Regions from separate parts of the Streptomyces sp. NPDC058326 genome, predicted to be linked through region 2. Evidence: predicted binding sites of a transcription regulator. Region 2 holds the regulator's gene; each other region holds the start of a gene.

Region 1 (3,251 bases), on a different contig from region 2:
CACGACGTCGTGCGGCCCCAGAAGCCGAACACGATCGCCAAGTCGCTGGCGATCGGCAACCCGGCCGACGGCCCGTACGTCCTCGACATCGCCCGCCGCACCGGCGGCGCCGTGGAGGACGTCGACGACGAGCAGGTCGTGGACGCGATCAAGCTGCTCGCGCAGACCGAGGGCATCTTCGCCGAGACCGCGGGCGGCGTGACCGTCGGCGTCGCGAGGAAGCTCATCGAGAACGGTCTGATCGACCCGAACCTCACCACCGTCGTCCTCAACACCGGCGACGGACTCAAGACCCTGGACGCGGTGGCCGACACCTCTCAGGCGACCGTCACCATCCGCCCGAGCCTGGACGCGTTCCGCGACGCCGGCCTGGCGCTCTGAAAGGTTAAGAAGACATGGCCGTGAACGTCCGCATCCCCACCATCCTCCGCACCTACACGGGCGGGCAGTCCGAGGTCCAGGCCGAGGGCGCGACCCTCGCCGAGGTCATCGCGGACCTGGAGAAGAACCACACGGGCATCGCCGCCCGTGTCCTGGACGACCAGGGCAAGCTGCGCCGCTTCGTCAACGTGTACGTGAACGACGACGACGTGCGCTTCGAGCAGGGCCTGGAGACGGCCACCCCGGCCGGCGCGGGCGTCTCGATCATCCCGGCCGTCGCCGGAGGCTGACCCGCCGGGGACCGGGCGTCCCAGCTGCCCCGTCTTTCTTGAATTGCCCCTTCCGCGCCATAAAGCGGAAGGGGCAATTCTGTATGGTTGAGCGCGGTAGAGTTGGGGAAGTCCCCTCCGCTGCTCATGCCGGGCGCATATGAGAATGCGTCTCCGCGCGACAAGAAGCAGCCAAAGTGCCTGCGTGTTGTGTACCTTCTGCGCGCTTTGCCGGGCCCGACTTGCCCCGCCATCCGGGGGATTCTCCCTGATTCGCCTTTCTCCGGCGCCCAGAATTCTCGCTCGAATGACCTGTTGCAGAGGGCAGTTGGGCAGATACATTCAGCCGCGGTCGACGCGTTCCGGCGCAGGGTCTGACCCGGGTCCGCGAAGTGCGGTCCCGCGCAAGGGCCAGTAATAGGGGAGTTAGGCATGGCTCAGGGCACCGTCAAGTGGTTCAACGCGGAGAAGGGCTACGGCTTCATCGCGGTCGACGGTGGTGCGGATGTTTTCGTCCACTACAGCGCGATCCAGATGGATGGCTACCGCAGCCTCGAAGAGGGACAGCGAGTCGAGTTCGAGATCTCGCAGGGCCAGAAGGGTCCGCAGGCGGACATGGTCAAGCTCGCCGTCTGAGCGCGGCGCGATCGGCCACCGACGCAACGCCGTCGAGGGGCCCGCATCCCTGAGGGGACGCGGGCCCCTCGTGCGTTCCCCACGCTCCCTCGCGCCCCCGCTTCCACCTCCCGAAACTCGAGAGTCGCTTGCACCCGCCCGTCGCCCGACCACCACCCCTCATCGACGTTCCTTCGGAACGGCTTGCACTCTCATAGGTCGAGTGCTAATCATTGGCGTTAGCACTCGGAAGGTGAGAGTGCTACGAGGATCGAGCACGACGAGGCCGCCGGCCGGGTGGGGCAAGGAACCACGCGGAGTTGCGGAGGCCGTCCGTCGCGGGCGTCGGCGCGGTCCTGGAGCGTTATCCACCCCATGTCCGGGAGGACCACTTCACATGGCCAAGATCATCGCGTTCGACGAGGAGGCCCGGCGCGGTCTCGAGCGCGGCATGAACCAGCTCGCTGACGCCGTCAAGGTCACCCTCGGCCCCAAGGGTCGCAACGTCGTCCTCGAGAAGAAGTGGGGCGCCCCCACGATCACCAACGATGGTGTCTCCATCGCCAAGGAGATCGAGCTCGAGGACCCGTACGAGAAGATCGGCGCCGAGCTGGTCAAGGAAGTCGCCAAGAAGACGGACGACGTCGCCGGCGACGGTACGACCACCGCCACCGTTCTCGCCCAGGCGCTCGTCCGCGAGGGCCTCCGCAACGTCGCCGCCGGTGCCAACCCGATGGCCCTCAAGCGCGGCATCGAGAAGGCCGTCGAGGCCGTCTCCGGCGCCCTCCTCGAGCAGGCGAAGGATGTCGAGACCAAGGAGCAGATCGCTTCGACGGCCTCCATCTCCGCCGCCGACACCCAGATCGGCGAGCTCATCGCCGAGGCGATGGACAAGGTCGGCAAGGAAGGCGTCATCACCGTCGAGGAGTCGCAGACCTTCGGTCTCGAGCTCGAGCTCACCGAGGGCATGCGCTTCGACAAGGGCTACATCTCGGCGTACTTCGCCACCGACATGGAGCGCATGGAGGCGTCGCTCGACGACCCGTACCTCCTGATCGTCAACTCCAAGATCTCCTCCGTGAAGGACCTCCTCCCGCTCCTGGAGAAGGTCATGCAGTCGGGCAAGCCGCTGCTGATCATCGCCGAGGACGTCGAGGGCGAGGCCCTGTCGACCCTGGTCGTCAACAAGATCCGCGGCACCTTCAAGTCCGTCGCGGTCAAGGCCCCGGGCTTCGGCGACCGTCGCAAGGCCATGCTGAACGACATCGCCATCCTCACCGGCGGCACGGTCATCTCCGAGGAGGTCGGCCTGAAGCTGGAGAACGCGGGCCTCGACCTGCTGGGCCGCGCCCGCAAGGTCGTCATCACCAAGGACGAGACCACCATCGTCGACGGTGCCGGTGACAGCGAGCAGGTCGCCGGTCGCGTGAACCAGATCCGCGCCGAGATCGAGAACTCGGACAGCGACTACGACCGCGAGAAGCTGCAGGAGCGCCTGGCGAAGCTCGCCGGCGGTGTTGCGGTCATCAAGGCCGGTGCCGCGACCGAGGTCGAGCTCAAGGAGCGCAAGCACCGCATCGAGGACGCCGTTCGCAACGCGAAGGCGGCCGTCGAGGAGGGCATCGTCGCCGGCGGTGGCGTGGCCCTGCTCCAGGCCTCCTCGGTCTTCGAGAAGCTCGAGGCCGACCTCGCGGGTGACGAGGCCACGGGCGCGAACATCGTGAAGCTGGCCCTTGAGGCCCCGCTGAAGCAGATCGCGATCAACGCCGGCCTCGAGGGCGGCGTCGTGGCGGAGAAGGTCCGCAACCTGCCCGTCGGCCACGGCCTGAACGCCGCGACCAACGAGTACGTCGACCTCATCGCCGAGGGCATCATCGACCCGGCGAAGGTCACGCGCTCCGCGCTGCAGAACGCCGCGTCGATCGCCGCGCTGTTCCTCACCACCGAGGCCGTCATCGCCGACAAGCCGGAGAAGGCGTCCGCGCC
Region 2 (3,251 bases):
CGAACGTGGCGTCCACCACCGCACCGTGCCCCGGTACGTACAGCGCCTCCTCGCCGCCCAGCCGCAGCAGCCGGTCGAGCGCGTCCGGCCAGCGGGAGGGGATCGCGTCCGGGCCCGCCTGCGGCTCTCCCGACTCCTCCACCAGGTCGCCGCAGAAGACCACCTCCCGCTCTCCCGGTACCAGGAGCACCAGGTCATGCCCCGTGTGACCGGGCCCGACGTTCGCCAGGAGGACCTGTCGGCCGCCGAGGTCGAGCGTCCACTCGCCGGAGACCACGTGCCGCGGCGCCACCAGGACGTCCACGGCCTCCGCGGCCGCCGTCTCGTCGAGGCCCTGTCGTACCGCGTCCGTGCGCAGCTCCTCCCGGTCCCTCGTCCGGCCGAGCAGCTCGTCCGAGCCGACCGCGCCGAAGACCTCCGCGCCCGCGAAGGCCGCCGTGCCCAGCACATGGTCGAAATGGGGATGGCTGAGTGCGATGTGCGTCACTCTCCGGCCGCCCGTGAGCTCCGCCACCTGGGTCCGCAGCTCGCCGCCCTCGGCGAGCGACGAGCCCGTGTCGTACAGCAGCGCCGCCCGTTCGCCCAGTACCAGTCCCACCGTGGCGTCCCAGCGGGGCAGTCGGCGCCGGCCCACCCCGTCCGAGAGCCGCTCCCACCCGTACGCTTCCCAATCCACGTCCATGGGGCGACGCTAGCCGGTGGGGCGCCGCCTCCTTGCCAGGAGCGACGCCCGCCGCCGTACACTGGCCGGGGGATCGCTGGCACTCGGACAGGGTGAGTGCCAAAAGCGGAGCAACCGGAACGACGACGACAGCTGGAGGTGCGCACGATGCTCAGCGAACGCAGACTCGAAGTCCTGCGCGCCATCGTTCAGGACTACGTCGGGACGGAGGAGCCCGTCGGCTCCAAGGCGCTCACCGAACGCCACAAGCTCGGCGTCTCGCCCGCCACCGTGCGCAACGACATGGCCGTTCTGGAGGAAGAGGGCTTCATCGCCCAGCCCCACACCAGCGCCGGCCGCATCCCGACCGACAAGGGCTACCGGCTCTTCGTCGACCGGCTCGCCGGCGTCAAGCCGCTGTCGACGCCCGAGCGCCGGGCCATCCACAACTTCCTCGACGGCGCGGTGGACCTGGACGACGTCGTCGGCCGCACGGTCCGGCTGCTCGCCCAGCTGACCCGTCAGGTCGCCGTCGTCCAGTACCCCTCGCTGACCCGTTCGACCGTCCGGCACGTGGAGCTGCTCTCGCTGGCCCCCGCCCGCCTGATGCTGGTGCTCATCACGGACACCGGCCGCGTCGAGCAGCGCCTCATCGACTGCCCCGCGCCCTTCGGCGAGACCTCGCTCGCCGATCTGCGGGCCCGGCTCAACAGCCGGGTCGTCGGCCGCAGGTTCGCCGACGTGCCGCAGCTGGTGCAGGACCTCCCCGAGTCCTTCGAGGAGACCGAGGACCGCGCCACGGTCTCGACCGTGCTCGCGACCCTCCTCGAATCCCTGGTCGAGGAGCACGAGGAGCGGCTGATGATCGGCGGCACCGCCAATCTCACCCGCTTCGGACACGACTTCCCCCTGATGATCAGGCCCGTCCTCGAAGCTCTGGAGGAGCAGGTCGTGCTCCTCAAGCTGCTGGGCGAGGCCAAGGAATCGGGCATGACCGTACGCATCGGGCACGAGAACGCCCACGAGGGGCTGAGCTCCACGTCCGTCGTCTCGGTCGGCTACGGTTCGGGCGGCGAGGCAGTCGCCAAACTCGGCGTGGTCGGACCGACCCGCATGGACTACCCCGGAACGATGGGAGCGGTACGCGCAGTGGCACGTTACGTCGGACAGATCCTGGCGGAGTCGTAAGTGGCCACGGACTACTACGCCGTACTCGGCGTGCGCCGCGACGCGTCCCAGGACGAGATCAAGAAGGCTTTCAGGAGGCTCGCCCGCGAGCTGCACCCGGACGTCAATCCCGATCCGAAGACGCAGGAACGCTTCAAGGAGATCAACGCCGCCTACGAGGTCCTCTCGGACCCGCAGAAGAAGCAGGTCTACGACCTGGGCGGCGACCCGCTCTCGGCCTCCGGCGGAGGCGGCGCGGGCGGCTTCGGTGCCGGTGGCTTCGGCAACTTCTCCGACATCATGGACGCCTTCTTCGGCACGGCCTCGCAGCGTGGACCGCGCTCGCGGACCCGCCGCGGCCAGGACGCCATGATCCGTCTGGAGATCGACCTCAACGAGGCGGCCTTCGGCACCACCAAGGACATCCAGGTCGACACGGCGGTCGTCTGTACGACCTGCTCGGGCGAGGGCGCCGCTCCCGGCACCTCCGCCCAGACCTGTGACATGTGCCGCGGCCGCGGCGAGGTCTCCCAGGTCACCCGGTCCTTCCTCGGCCAGGTCATGACCTCCCGCCCCTGCCCGCAGTGCCAGGGCTTCGGCACCGTCGTCCCGACCCCGTGCCCCGAGTGCGCGGGCGACGGCCGGGTCCGGTCCCGTCGCACGCTCACCGTCAAGATCCCGGCCGGTGTCGACAACGGCACCCGGATCCAGCTCGCGGGCGAGGGTGAGGTCGGTCCCGGCGGCGGCCCCGCCGGCGATCTGTACGTCGAGATCCACGAGACCCCGCACGACACGTTCCAGCGGCGCGGCGACGACCTGCACTGCACGGTCACCCTTCCGATGACCGCGGCCTCGCTCGGCACCAAGGTGCAGCTGCAGACCCTCGACGGCCTCGAGGAGATCGACATCCGTCCGGGCACCCAGTCCGGCCAGTCGATCCCGCTGCACGGCCGTGGTGTCACCCACCTGCGCGGCAACGGCCGGGGTGACCTGATCGTGCACGTCGAGGTGCAGACGCCGAGCAAGCTCGACGCGGAGCAGGAGCGGCTCCTGCGCGAACTGGCCAAGCTGCGCGGCGAGGAGCGGCCCACAGGCCAGTTCCAGCCGGGGCAGCAGGGGCTGTTCTCGCGGCTCAAGGACGCGTTCAACGGGCGGACCTGATCCGACCCGGAGGGGGCGGTACCCGCGTGTGCGGGTACCGCCCCTTCCAGCTTTCCGGAGCCGCCCCTTCCATGACCTGACGTACGGATTCGGCCCCGCAGCAGGGCCATGGCACGATGCCCATATGTCCACCACCGCACTGAACGATCTCTCTCGGTATCCGATCGTGCAGGCCCCCATGGCCGGTGGCGCCTCCTGTCCCGAGCTGGTCGGAGCCGTCTGCGAGGCCGGGGCGCTCGGCTTCCTGGCCGGCGGGTACAAG
Region 3 (3,251 bases), on a different contig from region 2:
CGACTGCTCGACGCCGTTCGGCGTGAAGTACATCCGGTACGCGTCCTCCGCGCCGAACTTCGCCACCGCCCGCTGCCGCAGCCGTGCCTGCCCGATGGCCGCCGTGACCAGCTCCGCGGGGTGGTCGCGGCGCAGCCGGGAGGCCACCGCCAGCTCCTGCGCGGGGTCGTACTCGCGCAGGGCGGTGAGGAGGGTCTGCCCCTCGGGGCCGAGGAGGGGGGCGAAGGAGGCGAGGTCGGTCACCCGTCCCATTGTGGGCCCTGTGATGCTGTGGGCCGGCCGGGGGACGTGGGTGCGGTACGGCGGTGTCGCGGCCGGGAACGGGCCGGCGCGCTGACAGGATGCGGCGCCATACGACTCATACGACAAAAGGAAAAAAAGATGGCAAAAGGTGTGCACCGTTCCTCCCGGGTGCTCGGAGCCACCCTCGTCGTCGCCGCCCTCGCCTCCGCCGCGACGGCCTGCTCAGGCGGCCCCGAGCCGGCCGCCGGCCCGCCCGCCCCCGCCGCCGGACAGCAGGCCCCGGCGCAGGGCGCGTCCGCCGCGCTCGCCAAGTACGTCGAGAAGGTCCGCGAGCAGCGCGCCGCCCGCGTGGCCGCCGCGAAGAAGTGGGGCCTCGCCAGGACGCCGCTCGACGCCCCCGCCCCGCCCGCCGTCAAGCCGAGGATCACCACCCGCAAGGGCTTCGAGACGGACGGCGAAGGCCTGCCGCCCGTCTTCACCACCGTGCCGACCAAGCAGAAGGTCGTCTTCCTGACGATCGACGACGGCGCGGAGAAGGACCCCGAGCTGCTGCGGATGATGAAGGAGCTCAAGATCCCGTACAGCGCCTTCATCAGCGACTACGTGGTCAAGGACGACTACGGCTACTTCGCCCGCATGCAGACGTCGCAGGAGGGCGGGGTGGCCCTGCACAACCACACCCTCAACCACCGCTATCTGCCGGGGCTCTCGTACAGCCGGCAGAAGCGCGAGATCTGCGGCATGCAGGACGTCATCGAGAAACGTTTCGGCAAGCGGCCGTCGCTCTTCCGCCCGCCCTACGGCAACTACAACGAGGACACCCTGCGCGCCGCCAAGTCCTGCGGGGTCAAGGCCGTCCCGCTGTGGGCGTCCGAGGCCTTCCCCGACCGCATGGAGTGGCGCGAGTGGGACCGGGACCTGCACCCCGGCGACATCGTGCTCACCCACTTCCGGGGCAAGGACGACTGGAAGGGCACCATGCCCGACATGATCCGCCGGGTGATGAACGTGATCACGGCCAAGGGGTACGCGGTCGCGAAGCTCGAGGACTACGTGTGAGCCGCTCCCCGGCGGCTCGGGCGGCGGCCGGAGCCGTCCTGGCCGCCGCACTCCTCGCCGTCTCCGGATGCGCCTCCGCCGTGGACCCGATCGAGCGGCTCGGGCGGAAGGCGGCGGAGCGGGTCGGGCCGGCGGAACCGCGGGAGTCGACGACGATCGCGGAGCGGACCGCCGCCGGGCCGTCACGAGGGGAGGACCGCTAGGGGGTCGTCATGGATCGAACCCCCGTACGGAATCGGGGGCCGGATGCGCCGTCGCCCGTACCCGTGCCGAATCGCCACACGGCACGGAATTGGCACTCCGCTTGACCGAGTGCTAATCGCGGTCATAGTCTCGGCTCTGGCACTCCCCACCGGAGAGTGCCAACACAGCGACGGGCAGGTCCGGCACCCGCGACGACGGATCCACCTGGTTCGCCACCTCAGACAGTCAACCCCGTGATCTCCGAAGGGGGAGGTCGGATCGTGACGACCACCAGCTCCAAGGTTGCCATCAAGCCGCTCGAGGACCGCATCGTGGTCCAGCCGCTCGACGCCGAGCAGACCACCGCCTCTGGCCTGGTCATCCCGGACACCGCCAAGGAGAAGCCCCAGGAGGGCGTCGTCCTGGCCGTCGGCCCGGGCCGCTTCGAGAACGGCGAGCGCCTGCCGCTCGACGTCCAGACCGGCGATGTCGTGCTCTACAGCAAGTACGGCGGCACCGAGGTGAAGTACAACGGCGAGGAGTACCTCGTCCTCTCGGCTCGCGACGTGCTCGCGATCGTCGAGAAGTAATTCACCGAAGTACGAAGTACCGAAGTACGAGCACTGAACCAGATGCTCAGAGCTGCGCCCCGAGGCCCCTTCCAGGCGCCCCGGGGCGCGGTTCGTTCCACCCGATTCCGAGAGGGCTGAACCGCTCCCATGGCGAAGATCCTGAAGTTCGACGAGGACGCCCGTCGCGCCCTTGAGCGCGGCGTCAACAAGCTTGCCGACACGGTGAAGGTGACGATCGGCCCCAAGGGCCGCAACGTCGTCATCGACAAGAAGTTCGGCGCCCCCACCATCACCAACGACGGTGTCACGATCGCCCGCGAGGTCGAGATCGAGGACCCGTACGAGAACCTCGGCGCCCAGCTGGTGAAGGAGGTGGCGACCAAGACCAACGACATCGCGGGTGACGGCACCACCACCGCCACCGTGCTCGCCCAGGCCCTGGTCCGCGAGGGTCTGCGCAACGTCGCCGCCGGTGCCTCCCCGGCCGCCCTGAAGAAGGGCATCGACGCCGCCGTCAAGGCCGTCTCCGAGGAGCTCCTCGCGACCGCCCGTCCGATCGAGGACAAGTCCGACATCGCTGCCGTGGCCGCGCTCTCCGCGCAGGACCAGCAGGTCGGCGAGCTCATCGCCGAGGCGATGGACAAGGTCGGCAAGGACGGTGTCATCACCGTCGAGGAGTCCAACACCTTCGGCCTGGAGCTCGACTTCACCGAGGGCATGGCCTTCGACAAGGGCTACCTGTCCCCGTACATGGTCACCGACCAGGAGCGTATGGAGGCCGTCCTCGACGACCCGTACATCCTGATCAACCAGGGCAAGATCTCCTCGATCCAGGACCTGCTGCCCATCCTGGAGAAGGTCATCCAGGCCGGCGCCAGCAAGCCGCTCCTGATCATCGCCGAGGACGTCGAGGGCGAGGCCCTGTCGACCCTGGTCGTCAACAAGATCCGTGGCACCTTCAACGCCGTGGCCGTCAAGGCCCCCGGCTTCGGTGACCGCCGCAAGGCGATGCTCGGCGACATGGCCACCCTCACCGGTGCCACCGTCATCGCCGAGGAGGTCGGCCTCAAGCTCGACCAGGCCGGCCTGGACGTGCTCGGCACCGCCCGCCGCGTCACCATCACCAAGGACGCCACCACCATCGTCGACGGTGGCGGCAACGCCGAGGACATCTCCGGTCGCGTCGGCCAGATC

The links. The regulator HrcA, encoded in region 2, represses chaperone genes, less so after heat shock. The targets are predictions, from matches to a motif close to TTNGCACTCNGNNNNNCNGAGTGCNAA.
Region 1: groL (chaperonin GroEL) is a predicted target of HrcA. The motif match lies at 1,469-1,495, and genes of this name have one in related genera.
Region 3: groES (co-chaperone GroES) is a predicted target of HrcA. The motif match lies at 1,595-1,621, and genes of this name have one in related genera.

What each region holds. Positions count from the first base shown of each region.
Region 1 is NZ_JBHVZO010000020.1:15,323-18,573, reverse strand. It holds gene thrC (threonine synthase) at 1-381, shown strand, start outside; gene ACFVYX_RS29190 (MoaD/ThiS family protein) at 396-671, shown strand; gene ACFVYX_RS29185 (cold-shock protein) at 1,083-1,286, shown strand; gene groL (chaperonin GroEL) at 1,663-3,251, shown strand, end outside.
Region 2 is NZ_JBHVZO010000001.1:205,694-208,944, reverse strand. It holds gene ACFVYX_RS00935 (MBL fold metallo-hydrolase) at 1-682, opposite strand, end outside; gene hrcA (heat-inducible transcriptional repressor HrcA) at 830-1,849, shown strand; gene dnaJ (molecular chaperone DnaJ) at 1,850-2,989, shown strand; gene ACFVYX_RS00920 (nitronate monooxygenase) at 3,114-3,251, shown strand, end outside.
Region 3 is NZ_JBHVZO010000004.1:284,943-288,193, reverse strand. It holds gene ACFVYX_RS09935 (methyltransferase domain-containing protein) at 1-252, opposite strand, end outside; gene ACFVYX_RS09930 (polysaccharide deacetylase family protein) at 382-1,302, shown strand; gene ACFVYX_RS09925 (hypothetical protein) at 1,299-1,505, shown strand; gene groES (co-chaperone GroES) at 1,767-2,075, shown strand; gene groL (chaperonin GroEL) at 2,205-3,251, shown strand, end outside.